Regions from separate parts of the Neorhizobium galegae bv. orientalis str. HAMBI 540 genome, predicted to be linked through region 2. Evidence: riboswitches for the same ligand, from Rfam matches in the RefSeq annotation. Region 2 holds a riboswitch; the other holds the start of a gene.
What was found. Region 2 has a riboswitch for FMN ahead of RG540_RS01550 (6,7-dimethyl-8-ribityllumazine synthase). Riboswitches for the same ligand answer to the same signal wherever they lie in the genome.
Positions count from the first base shown of each region.

Region 1: another riboswitch for FMN. It lies ahead of ribB (3,4-dihydroxy-2-butanone-4-phosphate synthase); the one in region 2 lies ahead of RG540_RS01550 (6,7-dimethyl-8-ribityllumazine synthase).

Region 1 is NZ_HG938354.1:405,748-412,076, reverse strand. It holds gene RG540_RS24510 (sugar ABC transporter substrate-binding protein) at 1-781, shown strand, start outside; gene RG540_RS24505 (sugar ABC transporter ATP-binding protein) at 809-2,287, shown strand; gene RG540_RS24500 (SDR family oxidoreductase) at 2,310-3,098, shown strand; gene tpiA (triose-phosphate isomerase) at 3,104-3,841, shown strand; gene RG540_RS24490 (glucose 1-dehydrogenase) at 3,891-4,673, shown strand; FMN riboswitch at 4,810-4,954, shown strand; gene ribB (3,4-dihydroxy-2-butanone-4-phosphate synthase) at 5,070-5,696, shown strand.
Region 2 is NZ_HG938353.1:316,997-323,325, forward strand. It holds gene RG540_RS01525 (MBL fold metallo-hydrolase) at 30-1,019, shown strand; gene guaB (IMP dehydrogenase) at 1,199-2,701, shown strand; gene RG540_RS01535 (hypothetical protein) at 2,872-3,234, shown strand; gene RG540_RS01540 (MAPEG family protein) at 3,339-3,758, shown strand; gene RG540_RS01545 (dienelactone hydrolase family protein) at 4,013-4,897, shown strand; gene RG540_RS01550 (6,7-dimethyl-8-ribityllumazine synthase) at 4,998-5,432, opposite strand; FMN riboswitch at 5,512-5,655, opposite strand; gene RG540_RS01555 (LysR substrate-binding domain-containing protein) at 5,704-6,329, opposite strand, start outside.

The DNA of each region.
Region 1 (6,329 bases), on a different replicon from region 2:
CGAAGCCAAGAAACGTGGCATCGCAGTCGTCGTTGTCGACGCCAAAGGTGACGGCCCGACCCAGGTGAACCAGATCCAGGACTTGCTCACACAGAACATCGGCGCCCTGATCTACATTCCGGCAGGCGCTGCGGCGGCAACCGTGCCGGTGAAGCTTGCAAAGAACGCCGGCATTCCCGTCATCAACGTTGACCGTAACGCGGAGGGCGCACCAGGAGACACATTCCTGGCGACCGACTCCGTGACGTCGGCCAAGGCCGTATGCGACTATATCCTCAAGCAGGCCGGCGGAAAGGGCAAGATGGTGATAATCCATGGCCAGAAGGGGACGACGCCGGAAGTCGACCGAACGAAGGGCTGCATGGAATCCGTCAAGGCGAACCCAGGCGTCAAGGTCGTAGCCGAGCAGTTTTCCAATCTTTGGAGCCAGGACGAGGGCTTCCAGATCATGCAGAACATGCTGCAGGCGAACCCTGACGTTTCGATCGTCTTCGCTCAAGCGGATGGTCTGGCACTTGGCGCTGCCCAAGCGATCAAGGTCGCCAATCCGTCCCAGAAGATCGTGGTCGGCGGCTTTGACGGCGATACCGCGGCATTGGAGGCTCTAAGCAAGGGGGTGTTCAATGTGACCGCGACCCAGCAGACACAGAAGATGGGCCGGGACGCTGTCGAGAACGCCGTTAAGCTGGTGGCCGGCGAGAAGGTCCCGCCGGTCCAGCTGATGGACGCCACGCTGACGACGAAGGAAAACGTGGCAGGCTTCATCGCCAACCATCCCTGATCGACTTGACCTTGAGGAGGCGTAGCTGTGACCGTTCCGGTTCTTTCACTGAGGGGCATATCCAAGCGATACGGACCTCTCCAGGTTCTCAAAAATGTTAGCCTGGACGTCCATCCCGGCGAGGTGGTCGCGCTTCTCGGTGAAAACGGAGCGGGAAAATCCACGCTCTCCGGCATCATTGCGGGATCACGCACGCCCTCCGAAGGTACAATGACATGGCTGGGGCAGCCCTATGCCCCAGCCACCCCGAGAGAAGCCATCGACAATGGTATTGTTCTCATTCATCAGGAGTTGCAGCTCCTGCCGCAGCTTTCAATCGCCGAAAACGTCTTCATCGGACGCTGGCCCATGAAGAACGGCGTTGTGGACCGCGCCCAGATGGTCCGCCGCGCCCAGGAGCAGCTTGCCCGCCTAAACCTACACCTTCCCGCGACGCGCAAAGTTGAAGGTCTTTCTACAGCAAACCAGCAACTCGTCGAGATCGCGAAGGCGTTGGCTCTCGATGCGAGGCTCCTGATCCTCGACGAACCGACGGCAGCGCTCGGAGGAGCGGAAACTGAAGCTCTGTTCGAGCAGGTCAGGAAGCTTAGGTCCGAAGGCGTCGGCATCATCTATATCTCCCACCGCATGGAGGAGATCAGGCAGATCACCGACCGGATCGTCGTTCTTCGGGACGGCGAGCGAGTCCAGGAATTCGCTGACAGCGCCACGCCGGTGCGCACTATCGTGGAAAGCATGGTGGGGCGATCGCTTGATCGGATGTTCCCTCCTCTTCCTGTTCCCAAGAACCGGCCGGTTCTGCAGATCTCCGGTCTTGGTTCTCCCAACGGCTCATTCCGCGATGTCAGCTTTGACGTCAAGGCGGGGGAGATTCTTGGAATCGCAGGGCTTATCGGTGCAGGCCGCACCGAGCTCGTCCGTGCCATCGCCGGAGCTGACCCCGTCAGTGCAGGATCCATCAAGCTCGAGGGACGGGAACTGAAACTCCGATGCCCGGCGGACGCCATCGCCAATGGAATCGTCATGGTTCCGGAAGACCGCAAGGATCAGGGCTTGGTCGTCGGACACCGCATCGGCGAGAACATCGTCTACGCCAATCTCGACAAACTCGGACGCGGCTGGCTCTCGCCCCGTGCCAAACGCACCTTCGCTGACGAAGCCGTCGCGAAGTTCGGGGTCAAGGGCCGCTCGGGTCAGCTCGCTTCGGATCTTTCGGGGGGCAACCAGCAGAAGGTCGTGATTGCCAAGTGGCTGACGCGCGATCCGAAGGTCGTCGTGCTGGACGAACCGACCCGTGGCATCGACGTGGGCGCCCGCGCAAGTATCTACGACATCATTGCTGACCTTGCCCGGACGGGCGTCGCGGTAATCGTCGTCAGCTCCGACCTCGAAGAGGTCCTTGGAATCTCGAACCGCATTCTCGTGCTCGCGCAAGGCAAGCAGGCAGGAATCCTCAATCGTGACGAGGCGAACGACGTCTCCGTCATGGAGCTAGCCACAATCTGAAACAGACAGGGAAGGAAGAGCGATGTCCGACATCACTCTCAACGCACCGAGGCTTTTTGATCTTGCAGGCCAGATCGCCATCGTCACCGGCGCCGGTAGCGGAATCGGCCAGCGGATCGCCATCGGCCTGGCGCAATGCGGCGCCGATGTCGCTCTGCTCGATCGCCGTTCGGACAATGGTCTTGCCGACACCGCGAAACATGTCCAGGTCGCCGGCCGGCGGTCGATCCAGATCGCCTGCGACGTCACCAGCAAGTCCTGCCTCGCCGAGGCGGTCGCGCGAACAGAGGCCGAGCTGGGGCCGCTGACCCTTGCAGTCAACGCCGCAGGCATCGCCAACGCCAATGCTGCTGAGGAGATGGAGGAGGACCAGTACCAAACCCTGATGGACATCAACCTGAAGGGGGTGTTCCTATCCTGCCAGGCTGAAGCAAGAGCGATGCTCAGGAACGGTCGCGGGTCGATCGTCAACATCGCTTCCATGTCCGGCGTCATCGTCAACAGAGGCCTGAGCCAGGCTCACTACAATGCCTCCAAGGCGGGCGTGATCCATATGTCCAAGTCAATGGCGATGGAGTGGGTGGGCCGCGGGATCAGGGTGAACACGATCTCCCCCGGCTACACCGCGACCCCGATGAACACGAGACCGGAAATGGTCCATCAGACAAGGCTGTTCGAGGAACAGACCCCGATGCAGCGCATGGCCAATGTCGACGAGATGGTCGGCCCAGCGGTATTTTTACTTTCTGACGCTGCCAGCTTCGTGACGGGCGTGGATCTGCTCGTCGACGGCGGCTTCTGCTGCTGGTGAGCGCCATGAGGAAACTGATTGCTGGAAACTGGAAGATGAATGGGCTCGCCTCCTCGTTAGCCGAGATCGAGGCGCTGAAGGAAAGTGCCGAACGGGCGGCGTGCGACATCGTGATCTGCCCGCCCTTCACGCTGCTGGAAAAGGCCGTGACACAGGCTCAAGGATCTCCGATTGCGATTGGCGCTCAGGACTGCCACGCCAAGACGTCTGGCGCATATACCAGTGACATCTCCGCAGAGATGCTCGCTGAGGTGGGAGCGCGATACGTGATACTGGGACATTCCGAGCGTCGGGCCGTCTATCACGAAACCGACATGACCGTCGCCCGAAAGGCGGCGGCCGCCCATGCCTCGGGGTTGACCAGCATCATCTGCATTGGCGAAACCGGCGCGGAACGGGATGATGGCCATGCGCTCGACGTGGTGCGCAGGCAGCTTCGCGGATCACTCCCCGCGACCGCCACCAGCTCCAATACCGCAATCGCCTACGAGCCGGTATGGGCAATCGGAACAGGAGTAGTGCCGACACCAGATCAGATCGAGGAGGTCCATACGTTTGTCCGGAATCTTCTCGAAGACGAGCTTGGCCCGGACGGCCGCCAAGCGCGGATCCTCTACGGGGGATCCGTCAAGTCGTCCAATGCCGGGTCGATCTTCGGCGTGCGAAACGTGAATGGCGCACTTGTCGGCGGAGCCTCTCTGAAGGGGGCCGACTTCGCCCGGATCATTCTGGCCTCCGCCTGAGGCCACTCTCGTTCGGCCACCTCAACCCCGACCCAATAGGAGGATTTCCATGAATCGTTTCGAGAACAAGACCGTCGTGATAACCGGGGGCAGCCGCGGTATCGGTGCTGCAATCGCCTATCGCTTCGCACGCGAGGGCGCAAACCTCGTCGTTTCTGCCAACGAGGATGCGGTCCATGGTGTTGCCGAGAAGATCAGGGCCACAGGAGGTCATGCAATCTCCTTTGTTGGCGACGTGACCGACAAGGCGAGCGTCAGGGCACTCTACGATGCGGCTGAGAACGCGTTCGGCACGGTCGACGTGTCGATCCAGAATGCCGGCGTCATCACGATCGCTCGGATCGAGGACATGACCGAAAGCGAGTGGGACAAGGTCATGGCTGTCAATACGAAGGGGGTCTTCCTCTGCGCCCAGGAGGCCATTCTGCGCATGCGCAAGCACGGCAAGGGAGGCCGTATCATCAATACGGCCTCCGGACAGGCCCGCGATGGCTTTATCTATACGCCTCACTACGCTGCCTCGAAGATGGGCGTTGTCGGGATTACCCAGAGTCTTGCCAAGGAAGTCGCGACCGAGAAAATCACTGTCAACGCGTTCTGCCCCGGGATCATTGAGACCGACATGTGGGCGTACAACGACCAGGCCTGGGGCAAGCTGCTGGGCAACTACGCTCCTGGCGAACTTATGAAGGAATGGGTCGAAGGCATCCCCATGAAGCGGGCAGGTTCCGGCGAGGACGTTGCCGGCCTCGTGACCTTCCTCGCCAGCGACGACGCGGCTTACATCACCGGGCAGACGATCAATGTCGACGGCGGACTGATCATGTCCTGAGTCTTTGGCAACCGGAGGTGCGTGGTGTGCGCTGAAACGATGGCGTGGCCGTTGTCAGTTCCGAGGAGACGCAGAAAATGAACAGTGCGTGCTCTATTTTGGGCTTGCGTTCAGGCGGTTGAATTTCCTATCTTGGTTCGGTTCTCAGGGCGGGGTGAAATTCCCCACCGGCGGTATCGGAAGCAATTCCGGAGCCCGCGAGCGCCTTCTCCAAAGGAAGGGTCAGCAGATCCGGTGAGATGCCGGAGCCGACGGTATAGTCCGGATGGAAGAGGACAAGGCAGGTACGCCGCTCGAAGAGCGGCGGCATCATCGCATTGTTCGCCCAAGGGATATTGGTGGCTCACAGGCCATGCACGCCGTTTCACACCGGCTAACCCTTGAAAGGCAAGAAGAGTGGCAATTTCAAAGATTGAAGATGCAGTCGCCGCGATCGCTCGCGGAGAGATCGTTGTCGTTGTCGACGATCGCGACCGGGAAAATGAAGGTGATCTTCTGATCGCTTCGGACAAGATCACGCCTCAGGCGATCGCGTTCATGATGAACCACGCCCGGGGGCTGATCTGCGTCCCGATGGAGGGCGGGCGCCTCGATGAACTCGAGATTCCGTTGATGGTCTCCCGCAACACCGAGATGCTCAAAACTGCTTTCACGGTTTCGGTAGATTATATTCCCGGAACCTCAACCGGCATTTCTGCTGCAGACCGTGCCGCAACCGTTCGCGCCCTGGTGACGGACGGTTCCCGACCCGAGGATTTCGCTCGGCCGGGCCATATCTTCCCTCTGCGAGCCCATCCTAAAGGTGTTCTCGCCCGCCCCGGTCACACGGAAGCAGCGGTAGACCTGTCGCGGCTGGCCGGCCTGTCGCCTTCAGGCGTAATCTGCGAGGTTGCGAACGATGATGGCACCATGGCGCGCCTTCCTGAACTCGAAGCATTTGCAGGCCGACATGGTCTTCACCTGATTACCATAGAGGATCTTGTCGCCTACCGCACGGCATCGTTGAACAGCAAGGCGGCCTGACGTTTCGACCGTCCGATCTCCACCTCGTCTTCCGTGTCCGGCGACAGGCTTCCGGCGGGCACATGCTTGAATCCGCCGCAAGGGTCTGTCCCCGATGAGGTAGTCTCAGCAGGGAATCTCAGATGATCTTACTCCTCCGCCTCGTAGAAATGGTGCACGGCCGCTCCCTCGAATCCCGAATGATAATACACTGACCCCTGATGAAGCGTGTTCTTCTTCTTAACCATCCTGATGACGGAGTGGGGTGTGTTTAGGCGCCTGACGGTGGATGCCGGGCTGATACTTCAGGGGCAACGGCCCGGCCCGGGCCCGCGGACAGATGGCGGCGATATAGCTAGCCTATCATTCTGAGATCGACACCTCTCATCCTCGGTGGCTCCTCGAATGAAAGCGTCCGAAAGCTGCTCGCCTTCAGCCGCCACCAATATCTCCCCTGTCTGGAGCCTTATGCCGGGAAGCATCGAGGACGAGGCCAGCCCCTTCAACGAAGGCGGCCACGGCTATCTTGAGGCCATCGCGATTCTGGTGCGGATCAGAGAATTGCGTCTTGGCCACCCGGTGGCTGGCGGAAGTCATGAGATCGTTGAGTTGACATCGCAACACGATGATATATGTTCCGATCAGTTGCGATCG
Region 2 (6,329 bases):
TGGCGGCAATTCCAGGAGGCAGTTAAATCATGGCGAATTCAGGTATCGGACGGCGCACCCTCATCGGCACGGCCGGTCTGGGCATCCTCGCCGCTCCGGCAATCATCAATGCTGAGGCTTTTGCCCAGGAGAAGAAGCAGTTGGCAATCGATCGCGTCATCCCGCCGGACATTCATAAATTCAAGCTCGGCGGTTTTCAGGTTCTGGTGGTGAAGGACGGCGCTCGTCCTTCCGGCGCTCCCGGTGAAACCTTCGGCCTCAATCAGCCACCCGAAACGCTTGCAACGCTGCTAAGCCAGAATTTTCTGCCCACGGACCAGTTCGTCAACAGCTTCTCCCCGACGCTCATTGATACCGGCAGTGATGTCATCCTGTTCGACACCGGTCTCGGCAAGGCGGCTCATGCCCAAGGGGCCGGACGCCTGGTCGAGGGGCTCGCGGCCGCCGGCTACATGCCGGAGGATATCTCGATCGTCGTCATCACCCACATGCATGGCGACCATATCGGCGGCATCATGGAAGACGGCAAGCCGGCCTTCCCGAAGGCTCGTTACGTCACAGGGCAGGTGGAATACGACTTCTGGACCGATAGCGCCCGCGCCGGCACGCCGGCAGAGGGCAATCAAAAGAGCGTGCTCGCCAATGTAAAGCCGCTTGCCGAAAGGATGACCTTCCTGAAAGACGGCGGAGAGGTGACGTCCGGCATTACCGCGATGCTCGCGCCGGGCCATACGCCGGGCATGCTGATTTTCAATATCGAGTCGCAGGGCAAGCGTCTGGTTTTGACCGCCGATACGGCCAACCACTACGTCCTGTCGCTGCAGCGGCCCGAATGGGAAGTGCGTTTCGACATGGACAAGGCGCAGGGAGCGGCCACCCGCAAGAAAGTCTTCGACATGATCGCCACGGAAAAGGTCGCCTTCCTCGGTTATCACATGCCGTTCCCGGCGGTCGGTTTCGTCGAAAAGCAGGGTCCCGGCTACCGTTTCGTGCCGAAGAGTTACCAGTTCGACATCTGATTGTGCGGGAAAGCGATCAAAACCCGGGAGAAACACCTCTCGGGTTTTTGCTATTCCCTTCTTGTCATGAACGTGTTACCAGCCCTCGCCAACTTCCAAGCAATTGTTGCCGGAGCGTCGGGACGTATAGAGTCGTTCCTGAGCGCATCCCGCATTTTCTAGATCGAAGGAATTTGGCTATGGCACGCATCATTGAAACGGCAACCGGCGCAGATGCGCTTACCTTCGACGACGTGCTCCTGCAGCCCGGCCATTCCGAAGTCATGCCGGGCCAGACCAATATCGCCACCACCATCGCCCAGGATATCGAGCTCAACCTGCCGATCATCTCCTCGGCTATGGATACGGTGACGGAAAGCCGGCTCGCTATCGCCATGGCGCAGGCCGGCGGCATCGGCGTCATCCACCGCAACCTGACCCCGATCGAACAGGCCGAACAGGTCCGACAGGTCAAGAAATTCGAAAGCGGCATGGTCGTCAATCCTGTGACGATCGGTCCGGATGCGACGCTCGCCGACGCGCTGTCGCTGATGAAGTCCTACAGCATTTCCGGCATTCCGGTGGTCGAAAACGGCGGCGGCCACGTTCCGGGCCGGCTTGTCGGCATTCTCACCAACCGCGACGTACGGTTCGCTTCCGATCCGGCTCAGAAGATCTACGAACTGATGACCCGCGAGAACCTCATCACGGTCAAGGAAAGCAGCGTCGACCAGACCGAGGCCAAGCGCCTGCTGCACAAGCACCGCATCGAGAAGCTGCTGGTGGTGGATGGCGAAGGCCGTTGCGTCGGTCTCATCACCGTCAAGGATATCGAAAAAACCCAGCTCAATCCGAACGCCTCGAAGGATGCGCAAGGGCGCCTTCGTGCCGCAGCCGCGATCAGCGTCGGCGACGACGGTTTCGAGCGCGCCGAACGTCTCATCGAGGCTGGCATCGATCTGCTCGTCGTCGATACGGCCCACGGCCATTCGCAGCGGGTGCTTGACGCAGTCACTCGCGTCAAGCGCATCTCCAATCATGTGCGCGTCATGGCCGGCAATGTCGCCACCTCCGACGGCACCAAGGCACTGATCGATGCCGGCGCGGATGCGGTCAAGGTAGGCATCGGCCCGGGCTCGATCTGCACCACCCGTATCGTCGCCGGCGTCGGCGTTCCGCAGCTCGCGGCGATCATGTCGGCCGTCGAAGCGGCGCGGGCACAGAACATCCCGGTTATCGCCGATGGCGGCATCAAGTTCTCTGGCGACCTCGCCAAGGCGATCGCTGCCGGTGCATCCGCTGTGATGATCGGTTCGCTGCTCGCCGGCACCGACGAAAGCCCGGGCGAAGTCTATCTCTACCAGGGCCGCTCGTTCAAAGCCTATCGCGGCATGGGCTCGGTGGGCGCCATGGCCCGCGGTTCCGCCGACCGTTACTTCCAGGCGGAAGTGCGCGACACGCTGAAACTCGTTCCCGAAGGCATCGAAGGCCAGGTCCCCTACAAGGGCCCGGTCTCGGGCGTACTGCACCAGCTCGGCGGTGGCCTGAAGGCGGCCATGGGTTATGTCGGCGGCGCCAATCTCAAGGAATTCCAGGAGCGCGCCACCTTCGTGCGCATCTCCGGCGCGGGCCTGCGCGAAAGCCATGCGCATGACGTGACGATCACCCGCGAGAGCCCCAACTATCCGGGCTCCGGCGCCTGACATCCGTCGGGGGAAGAGGTTACCGCCTCCTCCCCAAAATTCAAAAAAGTTGGGCGGATGCCGGTCGCGATGTCCTGTCGCGATGGCCCGGCTGCTTATTTCTTTCGTGATTCCCTGCTAGATAACGAACGTTGGTGATTATGCCGACGGGAGAATTTTCGGGGGTAAACATGAAGAAGTTTCTGGCTTGCGCGCTCCTTCTGGGCGCAGCATTCGTTACACCTGCGCAGGCGCAAACCGTCCGCGCAGGTATGTACAAGGTCGAGGGCACGAATCTCGACGGTTCCGCCTACAAGGGAACCGCGAAGATCGCGCTGACCAGTGAAACGACCTGCTCGATCGAATGGAAGACCGGTTCTTCCACGTCCAGCGGCATCTGCATGCTCTATGGCGATTCCTTCGCCGCCGGTTACGTGCTCGGCAAGGCGGTCGGTCTCGTCGTCTACAAGGTCAATGACGACGGTTCGCTGGAAGGTGCCTGGACGATTTCCGGCAAGGACGGCTCCGGCACCGAGAACCTGACCCCGCAATGACCTGCTGCTATGGATGAGATTGCATGGCGCCGGTCAACCGGCGCCATTTGCGTACAGGAGAGCCCGCGTTATCTGGTTCCCGCCGATGAAAATGAGGAGAACCGATGCTTTCCACTGATGCGACGCTTTGGCCGATGATCGCGCATGCCGCGCTGGTCTTCTTTCTCTACTGGCTTTTGTCGAGACAACGTTTCGAGGCCGTCCAGGCAGGCAGTGCCGAAGCAGGCCATTTCCGCGAAAGCCGGGAAGAGCCGCCCGAGAGCCGCGCCGTCCATAATAACCTCAAGAACCAGTTCGAACTGCCGGTCCTGTTTTACGCCGTCTGCCTCGTCCTGTACGTCTCGACTGCAGACAATGGCGGCACTGTTGCGCTCGCCTGGGTCTTCGTCCTGTCCCGATATGCGCATTCCTACGTCCACCTCACCAGCAACCGGCTGCGTTATCGCCGCCCGCTCTTCATGGCCGGCTTTTTTGCGGTGATGGCGATGTGGGTCTGGCTCGCGGTCTGGTTGGCTCTGAACTAGGATAATACTTTAGCCTGGCCAGCGCTCGCCATGTTTATGGAGATAGGCGGGCGAGGCGAGAATGAACGGCTGTACCGCCGCGATCCGTCGAGCCACCGGACGAGCCCGTCACAATCCCCGCGGGCTCCTCCGCTCAAAACGAACTCACGAATAAGTGTAATATCCCACACTTCGATCACTCAGTGTTTCATCTGCAAGTGGAAGCTCCTCGTTGTAGATTTCTTCGTCATACAGTCCGCTACGGAGGAATAGTCATGGACAACGAGACCCCGAAGATTACCCAGGCGATGATCGACGCCTATGACGAATATACCCACCTGACTTTGGACCGCCGTCGCTTCATGGAAAAGCTGACCCAGCTTGCCGGCTCTGGCGCTGCCGCAGCCGCGATTGCGCCCCTGATCGGCGCCAGTTCTGCCAAGGCCGATATCATTGCCGCCAATGACGACCGGCTGACCACGGAGGACGTTACATATCCGGGCGCCGGCGGCGCGACGATGAAGGGTTATCTCGTAAAACCCAAGAATGCCTCCGGCACGCGCGGCGGCGTCCTCGTCATCCACGAGAACCGCGGGCTCAACGCCCATATCAAGGACGTCGCCCGCCGCATGGCGTTGGAAGGTTTCAATGCGCTCGCAGTCGACTTCCTGGCGCCCCAGGGCGGTACGCCGGCGGACGAAGAGCAGGCCCGGCAGATGTTCTCCTCGCTGAAGCCCGACGACGTTTCGGCCAACGGGGAGGCAAGCCGCGCCTATCTCGCCGGCATCAGCGGTGCGAACGGCAAGGTCGGTGCGATCGGCTTCTGCTGGGGTGGCGGCGCGGTCAACAATCTGGCCGTGAAGTCCCCCAGCCTCAACGCCGGCGTCGCTTATTACGGCGCCCAGCCGAAGGCAGAGGACGTGCCCGCCATCAAGGCGCCGCTGCTGCTGCATTACGGCGGGCTCGACGAACGCATCAATGCCGGCATCCCTGCCTTCAGGGCGGCGCTCGAAAAGAACGGCAAGACCTTCGAGATCTTCGTCTACGACGGCGCCAACCACGCCTTCAACAACGATACGTCGTCCGCCCGCTACGACAAGGCGGCCGCCGATCTCGCCTGGAGCCGCTCGGTGGCGTTCTTCAAGAAGAACCTGGCGTAATCCGGCTGCAGGTCCGCAAGCCGGCGGTGCTCGCGCCTGGGCGTTGCAATAAACAGGGAAGCCGGGGTCCAGCCCCGGCTTTTGTTTTGGCGCCTATGCGTCAGGCGGCGATGCGTTGCCGCGTATCGACGATCATCTGGGCCGCCTGGGCGGCCTCGCGTCCCTTCTCGACGAAATGCGCGCTGAATATCGATTTGTGGTGCGCGGTCTCCTGGAAATGATGTGGCGTCAGCGACACCGACAGGACCGGTACTCCCGTATCGAGGCCGGCGCGCATCAATCCATCGACCACCGCCGAAGCCACGAAATCGTGCCGATAGATGCCGCCGTCGACGACCAGCGCTGCGGCCACGACCGCGGCATATCTTCCGGTCGCCGCCAGATCGCGCGACATGAGCGGTAGCTCGAAGGCGCCGGGCACGTCGAAGATATCGACGTTTTCGCTCGGCATGAGCTCGAGGAAGCCTTCGAGAGCCTTGTCGACAATCTCGGAATGCCAGTTTGCTTTGACGAAAGCGAAGCGGGTGTGTGTCATGGAATCTCCTTCAGGTTACGACACGGCACCCAAGGCGATCACGCACGTCCGTAGCGCCCGCGGGATGCGGGTGCTGCACGTCCGTTCTCTTTCATCCGGACTGTGACCGTCGGCTCAGGCATCGCACCTGATCTGCTGACCCTTCCATCGGAAGGCGCTCGCGGGCTCACGGCTCGCGCCGCCTACCGCCGGTGGGGAGTTTCGCCCCGCCCTGAGAACAGGGCGATTTAGCGTGACCGGTGAGGGGAAGGCAAGGCCGAACTCGTGGCCCTTACCATCCCGGCATCACCTGTGCCGCCCGAGCCCGTGGCATGCGCTGGAACGTTTTGACCTCGCCGTCGAGATCGTCGGGCATCACGGCCGGTGAGATGTTGTCGAGGCAGGCGGTGATGTGGTCGGTGATGGCGTTCATCAGCGACGGCGAAAGCCCTGGCCGCTTCATCAAGCCGATCTGCACCGGTGGCAGCGGCGGGAAGCCGTCGGCCGACGACAGCACCTTCATGCCGGTGCGCAGCGCCGATTCCGGCAGCACCGAGACGGCCATGCCGGCAAGCACCGCGGCTGCGACGACCGTCGAGGACCAGCTTGTGAACAAGATCTGGTATTCGCGTCCGTCCGCATCGAGCGCCGAGCAGGCGAGCTGCCGCCACAGGCAATCGCGGCGACCGACCGCGAGCGGCACCGGCGCGTCGTCCTTCAGCGGATGGTTGGCTGATCCGACCCAGCAGAGCGGCTCCGTGCGCACAACGTCGGAAATGCGCTGGCGCGGGTTGTGGGTGACGAGCGCAATGTCGAGTTCGCCACGCGCCATCTTTTCGGCAAGGCTGACGGACGGCTCGCAGACGATATAGAGCTCGACATTCGGGTGGGTCTTGGCAAAACGGCCGATGATCTCAG